One region of the Lactobacillus sp. M0390 genome, then DNA from elsewhere that is predicted to be linked to it. Evidence: predicted binding sites of a transcription regulator. Region 1 holds the regulator's gene; each other region holds the start of a gene.
The links. Region 1 encodes HrcA, which represses chaperone genes, less so after heat shock. Its sites were predicted from a motif close to TTAGCACTCNNNNNNNNNGAGTGCTAA; they were not measured.
Positions count from the first base shown of each region.

Region 2: the regulator HrcA is predicted to act here: its motif matches at 3,327-3,353, upstream of H3R25_RS06040 (ATP-dependent Clp protease ATP-binding subunit).
Region 3: the regulator HrcA is predicted to act here: its motif matches at 2,149-2,175, upstream of clpP (ATP-dependent Clp endopeptidase proteolytic subunit ClpP).

Region 1 is NZ_JACFPH010000001.1:639,116-647,356, forward strand. It holds gene lepA (translation elongation factor 4) at 1-1,569, opposite strand, end outside; gene dnaJ (molecular chaperone DnaJ) at 1,710-2,849, opposite strand; gene dnaK (molecular chaperone DnaK) at 2,928-4,778, opposite strand; gene grpE (nucleotide exchange factor GrpE) at 4,797-5,378, opposite strand; gene hrcA (heat-inducible transcriptional repressor HrcA) at 5,391-6,440, opposite strand; gene ribF (riboflavin biosynthesis protein RibF) at 6,577-7,509, opposite strand; gene truB (tRNA pseudouridine(55) synthase TruB) at 7,530-8,241, opposite strand, start outside.
Region 2 is NZ_JACFPH010000002.1:429,138-437,378, forward strand. It holds gene H3R25_RS06035 (branched-chain amino acid aminotransferase) at 1-954, opposite strand, end outside; gene H3R25_RS06040 (ATP-dependent Clp protease ATP-binding subunit) at 1,193-3,292, opposite strand; partial or broken gene H3R25_RS06045 (ATP-binding cassette domain-containing protein) at 3,500-6,031, opposite strand; gene H3R25_RS06050 (alpha/beta hydrolase) at 6,028-6,918, opposite strand; gene H3R25_RS06055 (PTS sugar transporter subunit IIC) at 6,918-8,228, opposite strand.
Region 3 is NZ_JACFPH010000001.1:197,106-205,346, forward strand. It holds gene yvcK (gluconeogenesis factor YvcK family protein) at 1-537, shown strand, start outside; gene whiA (DNA-binding protein WhiA) at 541-1,476, shown strand; gene clpP (ATP-dependent Clp endopeptidase proteolytic subunit ClpP) at 1,532-2,116, opposite strand; gene H3R25_RS00930 (SH3-like domain-containing protein) at 2,288-4,027, shown strand; gene H3R25_RS00935 (Fur family transcriptional regulator) at 4,068-4,520, opposite strand; gene H3R25_RS00940 (APC family permease) at 4,618-6,057, opposite strand; gene H3R25_RS00945 (SH3-like domain-containing protein) at 6,220-7,746, shown strand; gene H3R25_RS00950 (lantibiotic protection ABC transporter ATP-binding subunit) at 7,899-8,241, shown strand, end outside.

The DNA of each region.
Region 1 (8,241 bases):
AGAGGTCATTTGACGTGCACGATCTTGTGACTCATCCCTATGCGCAATAAAACTCAATGCATCAATTACCTGCTTATTAAGCAAAATATCTATTTTAACTAAATCAGTTGCACGATATCCCGTAATTTCATAATCAAGTGAAGCATAACCTTTAGTCGAAGACTTCAAATCATCAAAGAAGTCATAGATTATTTCAGCAAGTGGCATATTGTAAATCACATTGACACGGTATTTATCAAGATAATCCATTGTGACAAATTCACCGCGCTTACGTTGACAAAGTTCCATTACTGGTCCGACAAAATCGTTTGGAACCATTACTTCTGCCTTAACATAAGGTTCTTGAACTTCCTTATATTCTCCTGCTGATGGTAAATCGGCTGGATTATCAATTACTTTGGTTGAACCATCATTCATAATTGCATGATAATCAACCGAAGGCGCGGTCATAATTAAATCCAAATCAAATTCTTGTTCTAACCGTTCTTGAACCACATCCATGTGTAGTAAGCCTAGAAAACCACATCTAAATCCAAATCCCAAAGCAGTTGAAGTTTCTGGTTCAAATTCCAATGCAGCATCATTTAACTGCAGCTTTTGGAGAGCTTCTTTTAAGTCGTCATATTTAGCATTGTCAACTGGATACATACCAGAGTATACCATTGGTGGTATTTGACGATAGCCAGGAAGAGGTTCTGCAGTGGGGTGTTCAGCTGAAGTAATCGTATCACCCACCCGTGTCTCTCGAACAGATTTAATATTAGCCGTTAAGTAACCAACATCACCAGCAATCAATAAATCTTTTTTAACTGGATGAGGACTTGAGACACCAACTTCAGTAACTTCATACTCTTGGTCGGTATTCATAATCTTAATCTGATCGCCAGGTTTTACTGTTCCCTCTTCTATTCTAACGGAAAGAACTACGCCTCGATAATCATCATACTTTGAGTCAAAAATTAACGCTTTAAGAGGAGCCTCTAAATCACCTGACGGAGCTGGAATATCCTTTACGATCCGTTCGAGTAATTCGTCAATTCCCTGTCCAGTCTTACCAGAAACCTCGGCAGCGTCCGAAGCGTCTAGACCTAGCATTTCAGTGATCTCTTCCTTAGCCTGCTCTGGATTTGCGGAAGGTAAGTCAATTTTATTGATTACTGGCAAAATTTCTAAATCATCATCAATTGCTAAATATGTATTAGCTAAAGTCTGTGCTTGAACACCCTGAGAAGCATCTACAACCAACAGTGCTCCTTCACAGGCGGCCAAAGAACGCGAAACCTCATAAGAGAAATCGACGTGACCTGGTGTATCAATTAAGTGGAAAATATAGTCTTCACCATTTTTTGCATGATACTTAATTTCTACAGAGTTCATTTTGATGGTAATACCACGTTGACGCTCAAGTGGCATGTCATCCAGCATTTGATTTTTTAATTGTCGCTCTGAAACTGTATCAGTCAGCTCTAAAATTCGATCAGCAATTGTTGATTTTCCGTGATCAATATGTGCCACAATAGAAAAATTGCGAATGTGTTCTTGATAATCTTGTAATTTTTTAATATCCATAAATTGCACCCTTTACTCTATCTTTCCTATTATAGCAAATTCGCTAAAAGGGATAAAACTTTTAATTGCCATCTCAGCTAATCTTTTAATCCCGCTTAAACAAAAAAGCAACAAGTTATTAAACTCATTGCTTTGATAGTTTATTGTAATTTATCTTTTAAGCGTTCAAAGAAACCCTTCTCCTGTGGGGTAATTGATCCTCCACCGGCTTTGACAAATTCAACCAGTGCTTCTCTTTGCTTTTCATTAATTGACTTAGGAATCTGAACCTGAACCGTGGTTACTTGGTCACCATTACCGTTGCCACGTAAGTATGGTACACCTTCACCATGTAAAGTGAACTTCTTATTTGGCTGAGTACCAGCTGGAATCTTCAACTTCTTTTCACCATGAACGGTTTTAACATTGATTTCATCACCCAAAGTAGCTTGTGCAAATGAAATCGGTACTGTTGTATAAATTGTGTTACCACTACGTTCAAATTCTTTTGAAGGCTTAATTCGATAACTGATGTATAGGTCCCCGTAAGGTCCACCATTTTTACCAGCTTCACCTTGACCTTCATAGCGCAATTGTTGGCCATTATCAATACCTGCAGGAATATTAACTTCAATCGTATTCTTGCCATCAACAACACCATTACCATGACATGTCTGACATGGATGCTCAATAATTACACCACGGCCATGACACTTGTCACATGTCGTTTGTCTTCGTACAACACCAACTAAAGACTGTTGCGTAATGGTCATATAACCAGTTCCTTGACACTTGTCACATGTTGTTGGATGTGTTCCTTTTTCAGCGCCACTACCCTGACAAGTTGAACAGGTTTCGCTACGAGTATATGAAACCTGAGTCTTCTTACCAGTAATTGCATCCATAAAATCAATGGTTAAAGTATAATCTAAATCTTCGCCCCTAGTAGGTGCAGTTGGATCAACATGTTGCTGACGCGCACCATTACCAAAGATATCACCGAAAATATCGCTAAAGTCACCAAAACCACTGAAGTCACCATAGCCCTGACCTGCTCCACCGCCAAAGCCACCTTGACCATTTACACCAGCAGAACCAAATTGGTCATACTGTGCACGCTTTTGTTGGTCATGAAGAACTTCATAAGCTTCATTAATTTTCTTATACTTTTCTTCAGCACCTGGCTCATGGTTTATATCAGGGTGATACTTTTTAGCTAATTTACGGTAAGCAGAGTTGATTTCTTTATCACTGGCATCACGACTAACACCTAGCACGTCATAATAATCTTCTTGTGCCATCTAAAAGCTCCTTACTTTACAAAAGAAAAGAACTACTATTGCGGCAGTTCTTTTCTAATTTATTTAATTATAAACCCTTTACTTGTCTGGGTCTACTTTATGAAATTCACCTTCGTCAGCAGAACCACCTGTTGAATTGCCATCTTGTGAACCAGGGTTTTGAGGACCAGCTTGGCCTTCAGCACCTTGAGCACCACCATTAGCTTGGTAAAGCTTAACAGCCAAGTCTTGAGCAACCTTAGATAATTCATCCTTCTTGGTCTTCATTTCGTCCAAGTTGTTATCTTTTTGAGCCTTCTTTAAAGCTTCAAGAGCATCTTTGACTTTCTTAGTATCTTCTTCAGATACTTTATCCTTAACATCTTCCAAAGTCTTTTCAGTTGAGAAGATTAATTGGTCAACTTCGTTACGAAGATCAACTTCTTCTTTCTTCTTCTTGTCTTCTTCAGCATGCTCTTCAGCTTCTTTTTGCATCTTTTGAATTTCTTCATCAGACAAACCAGATGAACTCTTAATAGTAATCTTTTGTTCCTTACCAGTACCCATATCCTTAGCAGATACGTTAACGATACCGTTCTTGTCGATGTCGAAAGTAACTTGAATTTGAGGAACACCACGAGGAGCTGCAGGAATATCTGTTAATTCAAAACGACCTAAAGTCTTGTCATCTGCAGCCATTGGACGTTCACCTTGTAAAACATGAACATCTACGGCTGGTTGATTATCAGCAGCTGTTGAGAAGATTTGACTCTTTGAAGTTGGGATAGTTGTGTTCTTTTCGATCAACTTAGTGAAGACACCACCCATGGTTTCAATACCAAGTGAAAGTGGAGTAACATCAAGTAAAACAACATCCTTAACGTCACCTGAAATGACACCACCTTGAATTGCGGCACCGAGGGCAACAGCTTCATCAGGGTTAATTGAGTGATCAGGGTCTTTGCCAGCCCATCTCTTTACAGCTTCTTGAACAGCTGGAATACGAGTTGAACCACCATTTAAGATAACTTTGTCAATGTCATTTACAGTTAAATCTGCATCCTTTAAAGCATTATCAAATGGAATCTTTGTACGGTCAACCAAATCAGCAGTTAATTCATCAAATTTAGCACGAGTTAAATCTGTTTCAAGGTGAAGTGGACCTGATTCACCTGCTGAAATGAATGGAAGTGAGATATGAGTTGAAGATACACCAGATAAGTCCTTCTTAGCTTTTTCAGCAGCATCCTTTAGACGTTGCAAAGCCATCTTATCTTTAGAAAGATCAACACCATTTTCATCCTTGAAGTTTTGAACTAGCCAATCGATAATCTTGTTATCAAAGTCGTCACCACCAAGGTTAGTATCACCGTTTGTTGACAATACTTGGAAGACGCCATCACCTAATTGCAAAACTGAAACATCGAAAGTACCACCACCAAGGTCGTATACTAAAACTTTTTCATCTTCTGCATCTTTATCAAGCCCATAAGCAAGTGAAGAAGCAGTAGGTTCATTGATGATTCTCTTAACATCTAAACCAGCAATCTTACCAGCATCCTTAGTTGCTTGACGTTGTGCATCATTGAAGTATGCAGGAACTGTAATAACAGCTTCAGTAACCTTTTCACCTAAGTAGTCTTCAGAAAACTTCTTAATGTATTGCAAAATCATTGCTGAAATTTCTTGAGGAGTATAAGCTTTATCACCAATTTTAACTTTGTAGTCAGCTTCGCCCATGTGACGCTTGATTGATGAAATTGTGTTTGGGTTGGTGATTGCTTGTCTCTTAGCAACTTCACCAACTTGAATTTCACCATCTTTAAAAGCAACAACAGATGGAGTAGTACGATTACCTTCTGGGTTAGTAATAATCTTAGGTTCTTTTCCTTCAAGAACTGCAACTGCTGAGTTAGTAGTTCCCAAGTCAATACCGATAACTTTTGACATTAATAATCATCCTTTCAATTATTGAGCAACAACAACCATTGCTGGTCTTAATGTGCGATCTTTATATAAATATCCCTTTTGTAGAACCTGAACAACGTGATCTTTTTGATCATCAGATTCAGCTGCAACAGTCTGAACTGCTTGATGTAAGTTCGGATCAAACTGTGCTTTTTCAGCATCAATCTCGCTAATTCCATGATCCTTCATGGCTTTAACAAGCGCATCCAAAGTCATTTGAACACCCTTTTTAAGTTGACGCGAAGCCTCATCATCTACCTTAGTTTCCAATGCTCTTTCTAAATTATCCATCGCTGGTAAAATATCTTTAGCTAAGGATTGTGACTCATACTTAATCAATTGAGCACGTTCATTGTTGTAGCGATTTTGCATATTCTGCATTTCCGCTTGACTACGAAGGTACTTGTCTTCTAGTTCTTTTTGTTCTTCTTTTATTTTTGCTAATTCTGTTTCAAGCTTTTTTGAAGTCTCAGGTTTCTTACTTTTATCTGTAGTATTAGCCTTTGTATCAGACTTTTTTTCTTCAGCTTTAGTTTGATCTTTGTTTAGATCTTTTTCACTAGCATATTTTTCTTTACTCACGGCTAACCTCCTTTATTTGAATCTACCATAATACTCAAGTAGTTTCTTAGCAAGTTCATTTCTAAAATATTCCAAAAGACCAATTACTTGCGAATATGGCATATTGTTAGGACCAAGTAAAGCAATTACGCCTTTACCATGTGAACCAACACTATATTCCGCAGTGAGCAGACTATAGTCCTTAAGTAAATCACTTGGCAAATCTGAACCCAAACTAACACGAATTGGATACTTACCACTGTCTGAGTTCATACATTGATCAACCATATCCGAAATCAAATCATTGTGATCAATTAACTCATAAACGGAGCGTAAACTTGAAACATCATCCAAAGAAGTATTATTAAGTAAATTAATCTGACCATCAACATACATTTGCTCACTTGTAGCGTCTTTAATGACGTCTTCAACCAACTCAAGTAAATCACTTGCATGAGAATCAGCAAGTTTCTTACCCAAAGTTCGATTAAGCAAAGATGATGTAACTTCATTTAGCGTTTTGCCAATTAACTCATCGTTAATCATTCGGACTGCTTTTTCAATTTCATCACCACTGATGTTACGTGGCAAGTTATAAACTTGATTGTGAACATCACCATCACTAGTAACTAAAATTGCCATCACTTGTCTATTAACTAAGGAGACAATTCTAAAACCAGTTATTGTAATATCATTGTTTTCTGGCCCTTCTGCAAAGGCTGTGTAATTAGTCAAATCAGATAAAATCTTTGCTGCTTCTTGAACAATTTCATTAACCTGATGAAAAGGTTGATCAAGTTGACTAACAATTCTCTTGTAAACAGAGGATGGTATCTTAAGTGGCTCAAGCAAGTTGTCTAAATAGTACCGATAACCGTTCATTGACGGAATTCGTCCACTTGAAAGATGTGTTTTCTCAAGAAGACCTTTATCTTCAAGTGCAGCCATTTCATTTCGAATTGTCGCACTTGAGACTTTCATCGGTAACTGATTCATCACTGTTTTTGAGCCAACAGGATCATGCGTCTGAGTAAAATCATTAATAATTGTTTTTAAAATTAATTCTTGACGTTCGGTCAACATAAATATCGCCCTCACTTTTAGCACTCATACTTTTTTGGTGCTAACAATTATTATGATACTAGCTTTTAGCAGAATGTCAAGTTGAGTGCTAATTTTTTCGCAATTAATTTTAACTTGAATTACTGTTTAACTAAAATTAACTTTGCTGAGCAAAATAAGCCTTAATTTCGTTCTCGTCTGCTTCCATTTGTTTTTTCAAATCATCCAAATTGGCAAATTTTATCTCACCACGTGTATACTTGTACCATTTAATAGTCATTTTTTTGCCATAGGCCTCTTCATCAAAGCCAAATAAATTTGATTCAATTAAAACTTTTTTTCCATCGCCGATAGTTACATTGTATCCAACACTAGTCATTGAATCATACCAATGCCCATCAATCTTCGTTTTTGTGGCATAAACACCAATTTTTGGAATAACCTTATTATCTTGCCAAACCAAATTAGCAGTTGGAAAACCGAGCTTATGCCCGTTGCGCAAACCATGACCAATTTTTCCAGACATCATATATGGAAAGCCAAGAAGTTCATTAGCTAGTTCCATGTCACCATTAACAATGGCTTTTTTTATTTCAGTAGAACCAATTTTTTGTCCACCATATGACTGCTGTGGCACATTGACGATATCGAATCTGCCTTTAGCAAACTTAGGGAAATTTTCCATATTTGCTACGTCTTTTGGACCATACGTATAATCAAATCCAGCTACGACTGTATCTGTTTCAAGTTTTACAATAATTTCATCAATAAATTGTTGAGCACTTAACTTACAAAAAGCATCACTAAAGTGCATTACCAAAAGATAATCGACATTCAATTTTTCCATTTTGTATGCTTTTTCGTCTAAGCTATCGATATAGCTAACATCTGCTCCTTGATAAACTGACTTGGGATGACGGTCAAATGTCATCACTGCAAGAGGAAGCTTTTTCTCAGTTGCTTTTTCTCTAGCAGTTCTAATTAAATGTTGATGACCACGATGTACACCATCAAAAAAGCCCAAAGCAAGCACAATCTTAGTAGGGAAAATATTCTCCTTAATTGGATAAGTTAAATGGATAATTTGCACAATAAAGCCTTCATTTCATCTTACTGGTTTTGTAATAGCATTAAAAACGGATGATACATGTGGTCATCCTTTTCGTATATTGCTTTAATGCTACTATTGTACCTTAACGCAACTTTTTTTGCATTCGTTTTCAAAACTATTGCATTACCATTTTTCACCTTAAGCCATTGCTGATCATTCAAGTTGATACTTTCATAATCCTTGAAAAAGGCATCAATTGGTTGAATAAAATCGGCAATCTTTTCTGGTGCATTAATTACTTCATCCAATTTAACTGCTTGGCTCAAATCAAAACCTGAGCTAGCAGTTCTTCTCAATGATTCCATAACTGCAGGAACATTCAATTCAGTTTTAAGATCGTTGACCAAAGATCTCACGTAAGTGCCCTTACTACATTCAATCTGAAAATCAAAAGTTTCTTCACCTTTTCCCTTATCAAAGGTTGGATCATTTTTAATATCATATTGATAAACTTGTACCTGCCGCTTTGGCCGCTCTACTTCAATACCAGCACGAGCGTATTCATATAAATGCTTCCCATTAACGCGGACAGCAGAATAAATTGGCGGAACCTGTTCAATTTCTCCCACAAAACTTTGCATTGCTTGTTGGATGGTTTCCTTTGAAATTGGAGCTGTGATCCTTTCACTTTCCAAAACTGTCCCACTCACATCATAACTATCAGTTGCATAACCAATAATTCCTGTGCCCTCATACTTTTTATTCTGTGTG
Region 2 (8,241 bases), on a different contig from region 1:
ATAGAGTTTAGTTGTCACTGGACCTGTTTCTGTTTCACTGTAAATGACATGTTTTTTACCTTCATAAGTGATCGAACCCACTGGTGAAATAACTGCCGCAGTGCCCATAGCTCCAGCTTCTTTCATGTTAAAGGCTTCTTCTAAAGTGATTTGTCTTTCCACTGGATTTAAGCCCTGCTTTTTAGCTAGTTCCAGCAGTGACCTCTTGGTAATTGAGATCAAGATTGATTTAGATTTTGGTGTAACAAATTGACCTTCTTGGGTAATACCGTAAAAATTAGCGCCACCAAATTCATCAACATATTTGTGCTCTCGTGGGTCAAGGTATAAACAATCCGCAAAGCCATTTTTATGAGCTTCAACTGATGGCAGCAAACTGCTGGCATAGTTACCAGAGGTCTTTGCTTGACCCGTACCAGCATAGGCAGCACGGTCATATTCACTAACAATATAATCTGCTGGGTTAAGCCCCTTAATATAAGCGCCAACCGGAACAGCAAAAATGCGGAAGGTATATTCATTGGCCGCCTGGACACCCAAAACATTGGATGTCCCAATCATAAATGGACGTAAATAAAGCGTTGCACCACTATCATAAGGTGGCACATACTCCTTGTTTGCCAAAACTACTTGCTTAACAGCTTCAACAAAGCGATCTTCTGGAAATGGTGGCATTGCCAAACGCTCAGCAGATAACGCAAATCGATGCGCATTTTCATCGGGACGAAACAAGTTAATCTTACCGTCTTCTCTACGATAAGCCTTCAATCCTTCAAAAATTTCTTGACCGTAGTGCAAAATTTCTGCACCTTCGGAAAGAACAAGAGTAGAATCTTCAATCAATTTTCCCTCTTGCCACTCGCCGTCTCTATATTTAGCCTCATAACGATATGGTAAATCGCGATAAACAAAGCCTAAATTTTTCCAGTCAAGGTCTTCTACTTTTTGTTTCATAGCAATGCTCCTACTTTTTCCTTAAAAACATCAGTTAAAAATCTCTTTTTAACTTTTAATTATTATTTAATTGTTAACTAATGTAAACCATAATTTTACTACTGTCAACAGCTTTCCAAAGATTAATTCTAAGAGTCTCTCCGTCAAAAATGTCACACGTGAAACACCACCTTATTTACTCGTAAAAAGTTTATAAAGCAAAAAAGCCATTCCTTTCGGAATGACTTTTAAGCAACAATTATTCTTTTGTTTCTTCAGCTTCAGTTTGCTCATCATTTGAATCAGCTTTTGGCTCAATATCTAAAATTACTTCACCATTGAGATAAACATGCTTATCATCAGCAGTAAATTTAACTTCTTTAGTATCTGGCTCTTTTAGCAATAATTTAGCGATTGGCGTCTCCATGTCTTGTTCAACTACTCGACGAAGAGGACGTGCACCAAATTTCTTGTCATAACCTTTTTCAGCGAAGTAAGCTTTAGCATCATCAGAAACTTCAACTTTAACATCTTTCTTTGCCAAGACATGTGACATCTTCTTTAGGTAAATGTCGATGATCTTAGTCATGTCAGTTTCAGTCAATGAATTAAATGGCACAATTGCGTCTAATCTGTTCAAAAATTCTGGTCTGAAGTATGCTTCTAAAGCCTTAATCATCTTATCGTGATCCACTTTACCATCTTTTAACAAGTTGTCAGAGTAACCAGCGTTTGAGGTCATAATTAGAATTGTGTCCTTGAAGGAAACAGTTCTGCCTTGAGCATCTGTCAGACGTCCATCATCCATAATCTGCAATAATGCGTTGAAGACTTGGGGGTTAGCTTTCTCTATTTCATCGAACAGAATTAAGCTGTATGGTTGGTGGCGAACTTTTTCAGTCAATTGGCCGCCTTCACCATAACCAACGTAGCCAGGTGCAGAACCAATTAACTTGTTAACTGCCATTTGATCTTGATATTCTGACATATCAAGCCGAATTAGGTGATCTTCGCCACCAAATAATTGAATAGCAAGTTGCTTAGCCAATTCTGTCTTGCCCACTCCAGTTGGTCCAGTTAATAAGAATGAACCAGTAGGACGATTGTTATCTTTGAAGACTTGCTTACGAGCAATTGCATCAGTAATAACATCAACAGCGTTGTCCTGATCAATAACAGCTTTCTTCAATTTTTCAGCCAAGTTGAGATTCTTTTGACTTTCGTTAGCATGCAATTCGCTCATTGGAATCTTGGTCTTAGCTTCAATTAAAGCGTAAATATCTTGATCAGTTACCTTTGGTGTTGCAGTTTCATCAATATGCTCGGCCTGTTCTTGAAGTTTTTCAATTCTCTTCTTCAAGTCGCTTGCCTTTGCATAGTCTTCATTTTTAGCTGCTTCTGCTTTTTCTCTTTCAAGGCTGCTAATTCTCTTTTTCAGAGTGGCTTCATCACTTGGAACGCTGTCGAGACCTTTTTTAGCACCAGCTTCATCCATTAAATCGATTGCTTTATCAGGTAAATAGCGTCCCTGAATATACCGTTGTGACAATTCAACTGCTAAACGCAAAGCACTGTCACTGTATTTAACGTGGTGATAGTCTTCGTATTTTTTCTTTAACCCTTCCAGAATTTTAACAGTTACATCAGTTGAAGGTTCTGGAACTTGGACTGGTTGGAAACGACGTGCTAGAGCAGCATCATTTTCAATTCTACGGTATTCCCCTGTTGTAGTTGCACCGATTAAGTTTAAGTCGCCACTTGCCAAAGCAGGTTTCAAAATGTTTGCGGCATCATCACTATTGTTTTCAGAATCTGTTGAACCTGCACCAACAATGTTATGAATTTCATCAATGAACAAGATGATGTTAGGGTTCTTCTTTGCTTCATCAATGACTTTCTTCAGGCGCTCTTCAAAACTACCACGTAGACTTGAGCCTGCAACCATGTCATTAATATTAATTGCAATAATATGCTTGTCCTTCATCTTATCAGGAACATCACCTTGTGCAATCTTTTGAGCTAGGCCTTCAACAATTGCAGTTTTACCAACTCCGGCAGGACCTACTAAAACAGGATTGTTCTTCTTACGTCTACTCAAAATTTCTATTACTTCTTGGATTTGCTCATCACGACCGATTACCGGATCGTATTTATTGTTTTTAGCTTGTTCAACTAGGTCAACACCAATTGGTTTCTCCTTTTTTGGTTGACCAGGCATTTGTTCGCTCTGATTAATTCCTTGTGGAGAAATGTTCATGCTTGAATAGTGAACTGGGATAGAGCCATTATTATCATCGTTAAAGAAAGAGTTGTTAAGTTCGTTAAATAAATTATCAAATTCGTTGTCAAAATATGCCATAAATATGCACCCCTTTATAGGATAAAATCTGTAATTAGCACTCGATGTGTTCGACTGCTAATTGCTTACATATAATATTCTAACAGGTTATCCACAGAATGCAACCTTTTTGCAAAACTTTTCCACATTTTATTTGTGAAATTTCTTTTGTAGCAAAAAACCTTGCAGTAATCGCGTTTACGACTACTACAAGGCCTAGACTTTGGTTTATTTTTGATATAAATTTATGTGCTCACGCAAATATTTTGCCGTTAAACTATCTTTTTGGTGTGAAATATCCACAGGTGTCCCACAGGCAATTATTTTTCCACCGTTCAATCCGCCACGCGGACCCATGTCAATCATATAATCACTATTGGCCATAATATCGAGGTCATGTGTAATTGTAATGATTGTTGCATGCTGGTCTAACAATTTTTGAAAAACCTGCAGCAACGTTCTAACGTCGCTTGGATGCAAACCCACGGTTGGCTCATCAAAAACAAAGAGGCTGCCCTTTTGTTGGCGGTGAATATGGCTGGTTAATTTCAATCGTTGTGCTTCTCCACCTGATAATGCTGGCGTTGATTCTCCTAAGTGAAGGTAACCTAACCCCATATCATGCAGAGTTTCAATCGTCTTAGCAATTTTGGGTTCATCCCCAAAAAGATTTTCCTTCAATGCATCATCAACTGAATAATCCAGCACGTCCGCAATACTTAAATCATGCCATTTAACCCTTAAAACATCTTGATTAAAACGGTGGCCGCCACATACAGAACATGTTTCCACCATGTCCGGTAAATACTGAATATCAAGTGAAATTACCCCAGTTCCACCACATGCCGGACATGCTCCTTCTTTATTATTATAAGAAAAATGGGAGGCACGATATTTCAATTCTTTAGCTAGTGGTTGCTGTGCAAATAACTTACGTAAGTTATCCATAATGTCTGTGTATGTTGCTACCGTGGAACGTTGGTTTTTACCAACAGGTGACGAGTCAACGCTGATTACATTTTTGATGCCATTGCTTGTAAGACTAGTCACCCACTCAGGTTTAGCACTGCCTTCTTTTTCAGCCTTTAGAGCTGGTAAAAGTGAGTCTAGAATCAAAGTCGTTTTTCCAGCACCGGAAAAACCTGTAACAGAAGTAAGGCGTCCAACTGGTATCTCAGCATGGACATCTTTCAAGTTGAAGCGCTTATTAACAGTTAAAGCAATCGTGCCATCTTTAAAAAGATCATCAGGTTTAGCACTTTTTCTTACATATAACGGTGCATCCCCAGTTAAATATTGCCCTATTAATGAAGTATTAGTTTGCTCAATTTCTTTCGGGGTTCCTTGCGCAATTATTTGACCACCTTCTGAACCCGAACCAGGACCAATTTCAATTATCCAATCAGCTGCCTCAATAATAGAAGTTTCATGGTCAACAACAACAAGCGAATTACCTTGGTTGACGAGCTCATGGAAGACCTCAATTAAGCCAGCAACATTATCTGGATGCAGTCCGACAGATGGCTCGTCCAAAACATAGAGCACTCCTGTCGTCTCTGTCCTCAAGGTCCGACCAAGCTGAATCCGTTGCAACTCACCAGTAGATAAGCTATTAGCTTGACGATCTAAGCTTAAGTAGTCTAGACCTAATTTTAGTAACGGTTTAACCTGATGCATCAGTTCACCAGTTAAGTTTTCAGCTAAATCATGCATGTCTGCTGGAAGCCATGCCATAATTTTCTTTAAATAGTCTGCTAACTCACCCAGCGTAAGTTGTTCGGCCTCGATAATGTTCTTCCCTGCCACCAACTGATTCCAGCGACTTGGATCAATCCGATAGCCGTGACAGCGTGGACAAGGCTTGAAACGATAAAAAGAGTTGATTCTTTCTAAACCACGTTCAGACTTAGTCGTTTTGCGTGAATTTGCGACAGCGTTATAGGCATTTTCATAAAGTGCGTCAAGGTGATAAACTCGCCCAGTCGAAGTTGGAATATCAACTGGTATTTTCCGTTCCTCACCGTGTAAAACAATTTCTTTTTCATCCTCGGACAATTCTTTATACGGAACATCTGTCCGAACACCTAGCTCACGGGCAATGCGTCACATCCAATTTCTTCCGGGGATTTGCCATGTGGCAACTGCGCCATTTTCCAATGATAGATTTTCATCTGCAATAATCTTATCATCGTCAATTTGTTCAACGGTTCCTAACCCCTGACACTTTTGACATGCACCATCTGAGTTAAAAGCAAAGTCTTCAGCACTAAAAGCATAAAACTGAACACCACAGGTTGGACAAGTAACACGTCCCATTGCCTCTCCAGTTAAGTCCATCGCTTCAGCAATTTTAATGGTTGGCGCTAATCTATGCCCATTAGGACATACAGGTGAGCCCAAGCGTGAAAAAATCAAACGTAGGACGTTAAAAACCTCTGTTACTGTGCCTACGGTTGACCGAACACCAGGAATAGTTGGGCGTTGGCGCAAAGCAAGTGCAGAAGGAATATGACGCACTTCATCAACCTGTGCCCTACCGACCTGACTAATCCGCCTTTTAGTATAAGCTGCAAGTGAATCGAGATAACGTCGTGCTCCCTCTGAATAAAGAATCCCCATTGCGAGACTCGATTTCCCTGAACCGCTCAAGCCTGAGATTGCCACGAATTTATGTAGTGGGATATCAACATTAATGTTCTTTAAGTTATTAACTTTGCCACCGATAACTTCAATCTTAGTTGGCTGTTCATGATATTTCATCGATTACTTCTCCTTCTTCTTGGCTTTAAATTTTTTTCTGGTCTCCCAGGTCTATCAGGTTTTTTTAGCAAATACTCCCGAATGGCTTGTATTACCTGTTTATTTTGTGGCAAATCCGAGTGGTCTGCCTTTTCGCCAGTGACCGTCATTGCCGTGTAAGATTTGACCTGTTTTTGAAAAATAAACTTACCTGCGGCAACACTAGTTTCTGGCACAATTCCATCCGATTCATAGCTTTTACCACCAGATAATGAGTAGACTTTCAAGTTTTCTGGAAGTGCTGTACGATTTTTAATAAAATCGGCTAGCATTTGTGTACGGTTATTGATGTTATTTTCAGTAAAATTATAAGGTGTTCCCAACGTCATCAACCGCTTAATCCTTACATCATCAGAATACTGCGCATAGTAGTGTTCTAACCAGTATGTCCAAATAAGACCACCATTTGAATGCCCAAACGCCTTAAAGTTATTAAATTTATAATTTTGCATCAAAGACGTAAAGGCAACGTCTAGCCAAAAAGCCTGTTTTTTTATATTGGCATAACCGTCTTTATTATTGGCAAAACCAATAATGATTATCGGTTCCTGATCATTCTTATTAATCGAACCACTATACGATAATTTTGCTTCACGTGAAACAGTAACTTTGAGAACACTATGCTCATTCATTGTCGTTTTGTTCAGCTGATCAATTAGTTCATTAAAGCGCTCAGTTGTGGCACTCGAGCCGGGTACCATGATGACTGGTGAAAGCAGCGAGCGACTACGCTCTGCGTGCGCATTATTCTCCTTTTCCATCCAATAATAACTGGGAATGGCAATCACTACTAACAACGCCACTAGCATCAGCAGCCATTTAAAATTAGGATTATTTCGTACCTGCATTAGAACTGTCTTCCTTTCCCAGCTTTTAACATTTCCTCAACCTGTTCATTAATTTTCATAATCGGCCACATGATACAAACATCGAGTACAAAAAGCGCAATAGTAAACCATAAAGTCCCCCAATTGCCATTAGTGCCAAAAAAGGAAAGCAACACTCCAGGCGTTCCTTTCAATATTGGATAAGCACATACTGGAATCATGTGTAAACTAATCGCTAGCCCAGCCAACGCCATATTAACCAATGGAATAATGACACTAGGTAGAACAAAGAGTGGATTAAGAATTACCGGCAAGCCCGCCGAAAAGCCCAAGCTTGAGCCAAACGCTACCGGTAACAAATTGATTTTTGCAATGGCAACATTGGCTTCATTGTTTTTCTTCGTGCGCCGCATAAGTAAAACAACAATAATTGCCAAAATCACACTGGCACCACCCATCGTGCCATATGTTTTGATTAAAGAACTGCCTAGAAATTTGTAAGGCACATTCCAAGAGCTACCGTTCTGAAACGCATAGGTTAAGTTTTCGGCTGTATATGCATTACTCGTTGTGCCGGAAAGTGCGTGAATTGGATAGCCAATCCCCATCCAGTTCAAGAGTGTTGTTATTGCCGACAAAAACAACACTTCTGCCAAATTATTAGTCGTTTGCATTCGACCAACTAATTCACTAAAGCTTGCCGTATCAAGCACCTTTATTTGTAACTCATAGCGAGCAATACCAAGCAAAATTCCAAAAGCAATGGATATCATAAATGGCAAGGTAGCATTCCAAACCCGTCGTCGTAGCCACTTCGTGTCCTCATTTTCCACTTGCTGATAATTTTTACCGCATAAATGAAAAATTTGCCCTACACCAAAGCCAACAAGCAACGCAATAAAAAGGGCATTTATTTGTAAAAAACCACCTGTAAAAGAGCCATGTCTTGGCCGACTATTGCTTGTTGCATATGAGCAGAAAAGCATAATTAAAACGGCAGCGATTCCCGACATTGTAGAATCTTTGTGGTAGATTCGCGCCGTGTAACGCGCCATAAAAAAACTGGCATAAATACCAAAAACTCCAAAAGTAACTTCAATCATGCCACGACAAACAAATGAGCCTGCATACCAAAAATGATCTGTCATAATCTTATCTAGGCCAAAGATATTATAAATTAGGCCATCTGGTGAGAAAATCAAATCATTAAAAAGATTAAAATATGTTCCAATCACAGCAATTGGCATTAACATCACCAGAGTTCTTTGCGCGGCGCGGAAAAATGACCACTGCCTGATTTTTAATATAGTTTTAGTAGATAAGTTAATCATTGAGCAAGTCCTA
Region 3 (8,241 bases), 440 kb from region 1:
AAGCGAATCAAGCGTGTTTGGGTAACAGATACGAATTCTAATAAAGAACCGGAGGCTGTTTCACCTGTTCTGGACGCAATAATGCAAGCTGATGCAGTTGTTTTGGGTCCAGGAAGCTTATTCACTTCAATTCTTCCTAATTTGATGATACCTAACCTCGGTGAAGCTGTTAGAAAAACAAAAGCCGAAGTTATTTATATTTGTAATATCATGACCCAACTTGGCGAGACCGATCACTTTTCCGACTGTGATCATGTTGATGTTATCAATAAGCATCTTGGTGGTCATTATGTAAACACAACTTTGGTTAATGGTGCAAAAATTGACATGTCAAAATTTAATCCTAAGGATTATGATGCCTACATTGAACCCGTTAAAAATGACTATGATGGCTTGCGAAAGCAAGGGTGCCGGGTAATCACAGATGACTTTATTGACCAACGAAGCGGCCTTGTTTTCCATGATGGTGAAAAAGTGGCAAACGAGATTATTAATCGTGCATTTACGGCAATGTCGACCAGAAAGACTACGGAATAACCAATGGCAAGTTATGCAAGTGAAGTAAAGAAGGAACTTACCTCCTTACCAATTCATCCTGAGCACGCAAAGGCTGAATTAGCTGCTTTTTTGCGGATGAACGGTGTTTTAAACTATCATGATCGTATGTTTAGTCTTGATATCACAACTGAAAATCCAGCAATTGCTCGACGAATTTTTTCCTTAATAAAAACAGCGTATCGTGTAGAACCGTTATTAATCGTTTCGCGTAAAATGAAATTGAAGAAGAATAACCAATATCTGGTACGTCTGCAAAATCATGTCAAAGGAATTTTGACTAATTTGGAAATCTTAGCACCAGATTCAGGTTTAATCACGCGAATACCTAAAAGAATAATTGATTCGCGCGAGGGCGCAATGTCGTATTTGCGTGGTGCGTTCTTAGCAAGCGGTAGTGTAAATAATCCGGAAACAAGCAGGTATCACTTGGAAATATACTCTGCTTATGAAGACCACAACAATGATTTGTTAGAACTAATGAATCATTACTTTAATCTTAATGCCAAAACAATTAGTAGAAGGCGGGGTTATATAGTCTATCTCAAGGAAGCAGAGAAAATTGGCGATTTTCTTCATGTTGTCGGTGCAGTCAACGCAATGCTATCCTTTGAAGACTTAAGGATTATGCGTGATATGCGCAATTCGGTTAATCGCTTAGTTAATTGTGACACGGCAAATTTGAAAAAGACTGCTAATGCTGCTGCTAAACAAGTTGAGGATATTGAATTAATAGAACGTAAAATCGGGCTTGAAAATATTCCAGAAAAGCTGCAGGGAATCGCAAGATTGCGGCTGACCAATCCGGAACTGTCATTAAAAGAGATTGCTCAGCAAGTTCCAGATGGACCTATTTCAAAATCAGGTGCAAATCACCGTTTTGCTAAACTACATGAAATGGCACAGAAATTAGAAGAATAAAAAAGATCTCCGAGCTATTTAGCTTGGAGATCTTTTTAGTTTAATTAGTATCTAACTACTTCTTTTGGTTGACCATAATTTCATCAATTAAGCCATAATCCTTTGCTTCTTCAGCAGTTAGGTAGTTATCACGTTCAGTATCTTTCTGAATCTTTTCAAGTGGTTGACCAGTAGTTTCGTGAAGAATCTTATTGATCTTTTCACGGCTCTTTAAAATTTCATTAGCCGCAATTTGAATATCAGTTTGTTGACCTTGAGCACCACCTAAAGGTTGGTGAATCAAAACAGTAGAGTTAGGTAAAGCAAAGCGTTTACCCTTTGCACCACTGGTTAATAGAATGGAAGCCATTGAAGCAGCCATTCCGATTGCAATAGTTGATACATCTGACTTAATGAAGTTCATCGTATCCATAATTGCTAAACCGGAAGTGATTACACCACCGGGTGAGTTGATATAAAGGGAGATGTCCTTAGTGTTGTCTTGAGCATCAAGGAATAATAACTGGGCAATAATTGTATTTGCCATGTCATCATTAATTTCTCCACTGAGCATGATAATTCGATCTTTTAGCAAACGAGAATATATGTCATAAGCCCGTTCGCCACGAGCAGTTTGTTCAATAACTGTAGGTACAAGCATCTTTTTACCTCCTAAAATTAAAGTCATTTTTGTTAGCACTCTAATAAGTACAGTGCTAATTAAATCACTTACATTAAATGCTGTCAATGAAAGTGTATTAATTTTGTATTCTAAGTTACAATGTTCTTATTATATAATACGAAAGTAAACTAAAATATTGGAGGAATAATTTTGAAGCTTTTTAAGAAAATTGCAATTCTTGTGACAACAATGCTTGCTGGCCTAGCATTGTCAACTGGTCTTGCAATTACATCGGTTGAGGCTGATTCTAATCAATCGCAGCAGCCAACGCAAGGAGAAACTAAAACCACTCCTAGCAAGAATAGTAATCAGGGAGAAAATACCGATGAGGAAAATGACAGTGGTGATCCCAATAGTCAACCTGATCCTGGTAATACCAACTCTGATACTCAGAATGATAAGCAGCCGCTAGTAAAAAAGAAAACACCTAAACAAGTAATAACAGGCTATGCAATGATGACTAAAGTTGCTGGTAACAAAAACTATAAGGTTTGGGCAAATGTAACAGACGGTAAAGTTAGCAAAAAAGTCGCTGACGGGATTAATTTTCAATATAGCCATATTCAATCAGACCAACTAATTGAAACTAAAAGTGCACGCTATTGGCGAATTTATGTTAATGGTCGAAAAGTTGGTTATGTAAATGAAAAATTCTTTGCTAGAAACCAAATTGCTGTTCCTAAGACTATTAGCCTGGTTAACAACGAATTTTATGAATTTTTCACACGGGATGCAATTTCATACGTAACTAATTACATGGGTACGGTTATTAGTAATGATGATGTAAAAGTTTCGCGTGAGACTATCTCTTGTGCTACTCCAAAAACTTATACAGTTAAATATACATATGGTGATGCGACAGCAAGCGTCAAAATAACTGTTAGAAAAAGCACTACTGAAGGAATTGCTGATCCTGATGTAACTAATTCGTTCCCTGCGCAGCCTGGTACAAATGAACACCAAGCATGGAAAACACATTATGGTTCTTCAGTTAATTACATTAGTCCTACAGAATACACACCAGAAACAGAATCACATACTCTAACAAGTGGTAATATGACTCTGAAGACAAGATTTTATCAACCAGTTCTTCTGAGCGTAAAGGATCCAACCGATGATAATATTAATCGTGTTGGCCATATTCCAGAAGGTGTAACTGTTTCAAACGGCTGGGCTTATACCAGTTTATTGAGTCACACTTATTTAAGCTCTGGTCACATTGTTGGTTATGATTTGAATAAGTTAACTAATCCATATAATGCTCAACATCTTTTAGACATGTCACAAAAAGACTTTAATAATTACGTTAAGCATATTAAAGTTAGTCCATATATCCCAATTGGTCACGGTCAAGCAATGGGTGCAAGTGACAAGTATATCTATGTGATTAACAATGATAATAAATTAAATGAAACTACTGACTCAGAAGAAATTGTTCAAATTCGTAAGAGTGATTTACAAATTAACAAGATTTGGACAATGAAAACTTGGGTAGGTGACCAAAATAGTCCGCGTTACTTCCATAACGGTGTAATCATGAACGACTATGAAATGTACACGGTATATCATGATACTAAGAATAATCGCTATGAATATTGGCAACTAACTCGTACTGGTGACAACTGGAATCCAAAATTAGTTGGTAAGACAGATGGCAATTTTGTTAACAACAATTCACCAGTTCAAGGTTTTGCTTATGATCCAGATCATAAGAATTTTTACTTAGCATTTAATGATTTAATCTTCAAAATTGGTCGCGATGGAACTTTAAAGGATCACTATTCATTTGATACTGGTCGTGAAATTGAAGGTATTTCAGTACATGATGGTAAACTTTACGTTAACTTAGCACAACGTGCAGAGTTATTAGTAAGCATGAACATTGATTAAAAAATAAGCAGTATTTAAAGTAAATAAAAAGAAGAGCTAATTAGCTCTTCTTTTTTTGATTCTTCTTTTGACATTCAGGACAAATACCAAAAATTTCTAGGTGACTTGCCGACGTAACATAGCCCGTTTGTTTTTCAGCTTCTGCACGCATACGATTTTCAACTGCTTCAAAGTCTGGATAATAGACGTCAGCTATGTTATCGCATTGTTTACAAATAATGTGGAAATGAGGCTCTACAAAGTAGTCATAATGAATGGAATCATCACTATTTTTGATTTCGATAACAATGCCTGCGTCAACTAATTTGTTTAGTGTGTTGTAGACTGTTGCTCGATATGCTGGCTCGTCGCCGCTAATTGCTTTAAAAATAGTAGCTGCAGTAGGATGATTATGATGTGTCCGCAGATATTTCAAGATTTTAAGCCGTGGCTTGGTGACTTTCAAATTATGCTCACGTAGTAAATCTTCTGTTTCTTTTAAGTAGTTTGGCACAGGTTTCATCTCCTTAGTTTATTAAGTATAGTTTAGCATTAAATGCACAAAAAAAGTCGCCTTTTATTAGGCGACTTAATTAATCTTTAATTAGTATTTACTGTTCTTTAGCATCTTGATGGTGCTTAATCGTTGGTAAAATCATACCAAGTAAGAATAAAACAATTGGGGTAGCAATGTTCAAGCATAATGTAAATGGATCATCAGAGTACATTCCCATTAAGCAACATGCAACTGTAACAATTAATCCCCAAACACCAAGCGTATATGCAAGCCATTGATGCTTAGTCATTTCGTAGTTTTGGCCATTGTGGAACTTAGCTGCTTGCTTACGTAATGCAATGTAAGCAATGAATACCCATAAATAACGCATTGGCATCACGATAGAGTTTAATTTAACCAGTTGAGCCATGACTGCTTGAGCATTTGGCATGATAGCTTGTAAAACAATTAGACCACCAGATAAGCAAACAACCATCCAAATACCATTGATGTAGGCACCATGCTTGTTAACTTTCAATAGCTTCTTAGGGATATAATCTTTAGCTTCCTTACTACCTAATAGGATACGTAATGGAGCATCGATACTGATTACTAAAGCTGAGAATTGTCCAATAACGTTGCACCAAGCATAAATGTACATGAACAATCCACCAACACCGTAGTATTGGCCCAATTTAGCAAAGGCCATGTAAGGTCCGTTAGAGATGTATTCGTTTAAATTAGCGTTAACAACCTTAGGATCAAACATCATTGCCAAAGCAATTGTTCCTAAAATTGCGGAAATCATGACCATTCCAGCTAAACCTAACATTGATTTAGGGAAGTTACGAGAAGGATCTTTCAACTTATTTACATATGGTGAAATCTTTTCAGCTCCACCAACTGCGAATACTAAAATTGATAATGAAGTAAAGTACTTGAGGTTAAAGTCAGGTACAAAATTCTTCCAGTTCCAGCTGATATTATTAAAACCCGCGTGAGGATTGATCATAGGTGCTGCATACATCATGATAATGAATAAAATTGACATGATGAACATTGATGAACCAGCAATCGTTGACAAAGTCTTAATAACTGGCACACCACGACTAGCAACCCAGCAGAAGAATAAAAAGACAGCAAGAGTTGCTAATTGAGTCCAAGTAGTAGGTAAACTGTCATACCAAGTAGTATTGCCAAAAATACCCCATGACATACCTCTTAAGCCACCAGTACCTTTACTTGAGATATAAACGACATGAACAGCCCAGAAAGTCCAACCAGCATAGTATGCCCATTTTGGACCGATTGTAGCATTAATCCATGATGAGACCCCACCTTCGGAGTTTTGAAAGACAGAGCCGAGCTCACCAACCATTAATGCATAAGGGATGAAAAACAGAAGGAAAATAATAATCCAACTGAGAATAACTTTTGTTCCATCAAAATAAATGAACCCATTAACAACATTACCAAAGCTCCAAACAATAGAGAAAGCCATAGTTGCTAGGGTGGGCCACATCATTTTTTTGGAATTTTCTTGCAATGTTTCCATAACCTAGTTCTCCTTACAGAAAAAAATAATAACTTTGATATTGTAACGCAGAGGATTATAAAAATCTAATTTTTGTTAGAATCCTAAAAATACGCTATTGATTTAACTTTTTAAAAGTGTGAAACTATCTATATATGTTTTATTAGGAGGGTAAAGAATTTAATGAAGAAAAAGTTTATAAGTAAGTTGCTAGTTGCCTGCTCAATTATGGTAACTGGCTTATTTGTCGGGAGTAACACAACTGAAGTAAATGCCAAGAGCTACCACAAAGCTGTGACTAAAATTGCTGGCAATGGTAACTATGCTATTTACCATAAGGCAAGCAAAAAAGGTCCATCAGGTAAATTTACTTCAACTAAGTATTTTAAGCATGCTCAAATTCAATCAAAGCAATCGCTTGATACTAAAAAGGGTAAGTTTTGGAAAATTATTGTTGATGGACGTACAGTTGGCTGGGTCAGCCAAGACTTTTTTGCAAGAAACAAAATTGCAGTTGTTTCTAAAGTAAGCCTAGTACAAAATCCTAGTTTTTCATTTGATACAAGAGATGCAATTAACTATGCTACAAACAGTGAAGGGACAGCTGTTAACGCAAATAAAGTTAAAGTTTCAACGTCTAGTGTTAGTTCCGCTACCCCTGGCGCTACAACAGTTAATTACAGCTACGGCAATGCAAAGGCAAATACAGTAGTAACTGTTCGTGCTGACAAAAATGAAGGTATAACTAGAGCTTCTATTACGCCTAAAAATGGTCCTAAAGAAGTTTCTACTTGGAAGGGCAGTTCAAAATCTAGTTCAAGAAATTGGAATGCAGCTCATCACTTTACTTTCGAAACTAGACCGAATACTTTTAAATCAAATGGCTTAACTCTTAAAACTAAGTTTTTCCAACCTCGTTTTGTCAGTTTAGATTACAACAAGGCAGCTGATAAAATGGGACAAGTTGGAGTAATACCAGAAGGAATAACTGTACGCGGTTCCAACTTTACAGTTGCTGTCTTCAATTCAAGTAGTGATCAATACGGTCACTTGGTTTCATATGATTTAAACCATGTTAGCAAGTATGGCGCCCAGAATTTACCAGGCTTAAAATGGTCAACTTTCAAAAAATATGCATCACATATTAAAGTCAGTCCATACATTAAACTTGGACACGGACAAGCAATCGGCTCTTCAGCAAATTATATTTATGTAATTGCTAATGATAACAAGATGAAGAATTCCACTGCTTCTGAAGAAATTTATCAAATTCGTAAGTCAGATATGATGGTTAACCAAATTTGGAGCTTCAGAATTTGGAGTGGTTCATCACCAAGATACATTCACAATGCAACATTCCCTGATGATAACACGATGTATTGCTTATTCCATAATGGTGGCAACAACCGTTATGAATACTGGAAAGTAACACGGACTGGTGATTCTTGGGTACCAGAAGAAGTTGGTGCAACCAAGGGTAACTTTGTCAGCAACCATTCACCTGTTCAAGGATTTACTTATGATCCATCGCATGACCAATTCTACGTTGGCTTTAACGACTACATTTTCAAAGTGGCCAAAGACGGAACTTACAAGAAGACGCATCATTTCAACGTAAAACGTGAGCTTGAGGGTCTGTCTATTTCCGGCAATAAGATTTACGCTGAATTTGCTCAACGTGGTGAATTAACGGTCGGTAAGACTAAATAAAATGAATTAAAAACAGTTTTCCGAAAGGAAGACTGTTTTTGTTTTAGTCCGGATTAATAAAAAATTGACTATCCTTATAAAGTTTGCATATTATTTTAATTATTATATAATTTCATTTATAGTATTTTTAAAATAGTTTAAGGAAGGTCCCTATGCAAAACATACTAGAAACAACTAACTTAACTAAAAAGTTCAAAAATCAAGTTGCACTTGATCATGTTAATATACATGTACCTGCCAATCAGGTTTATTGCTTGCTTGGACCAAATGGAGCCGGTAAGACGACACTGATGAAAATTTTAACTGGAATGATTTCAGCCACAGAAGGATTGATTTCCTTTGCTGGACATGAATGGTCTAGAAAAGATCTTGCGTCTATCGGTTCGTTGATTGAGAATGCACCGTTATATGGCAACCTAACTGCAAGAGAAAATTTGCAGGTCATTTGTAATTTGCGAGGCGTAGATACTAATGAAATAGATAATATTTTAGCAA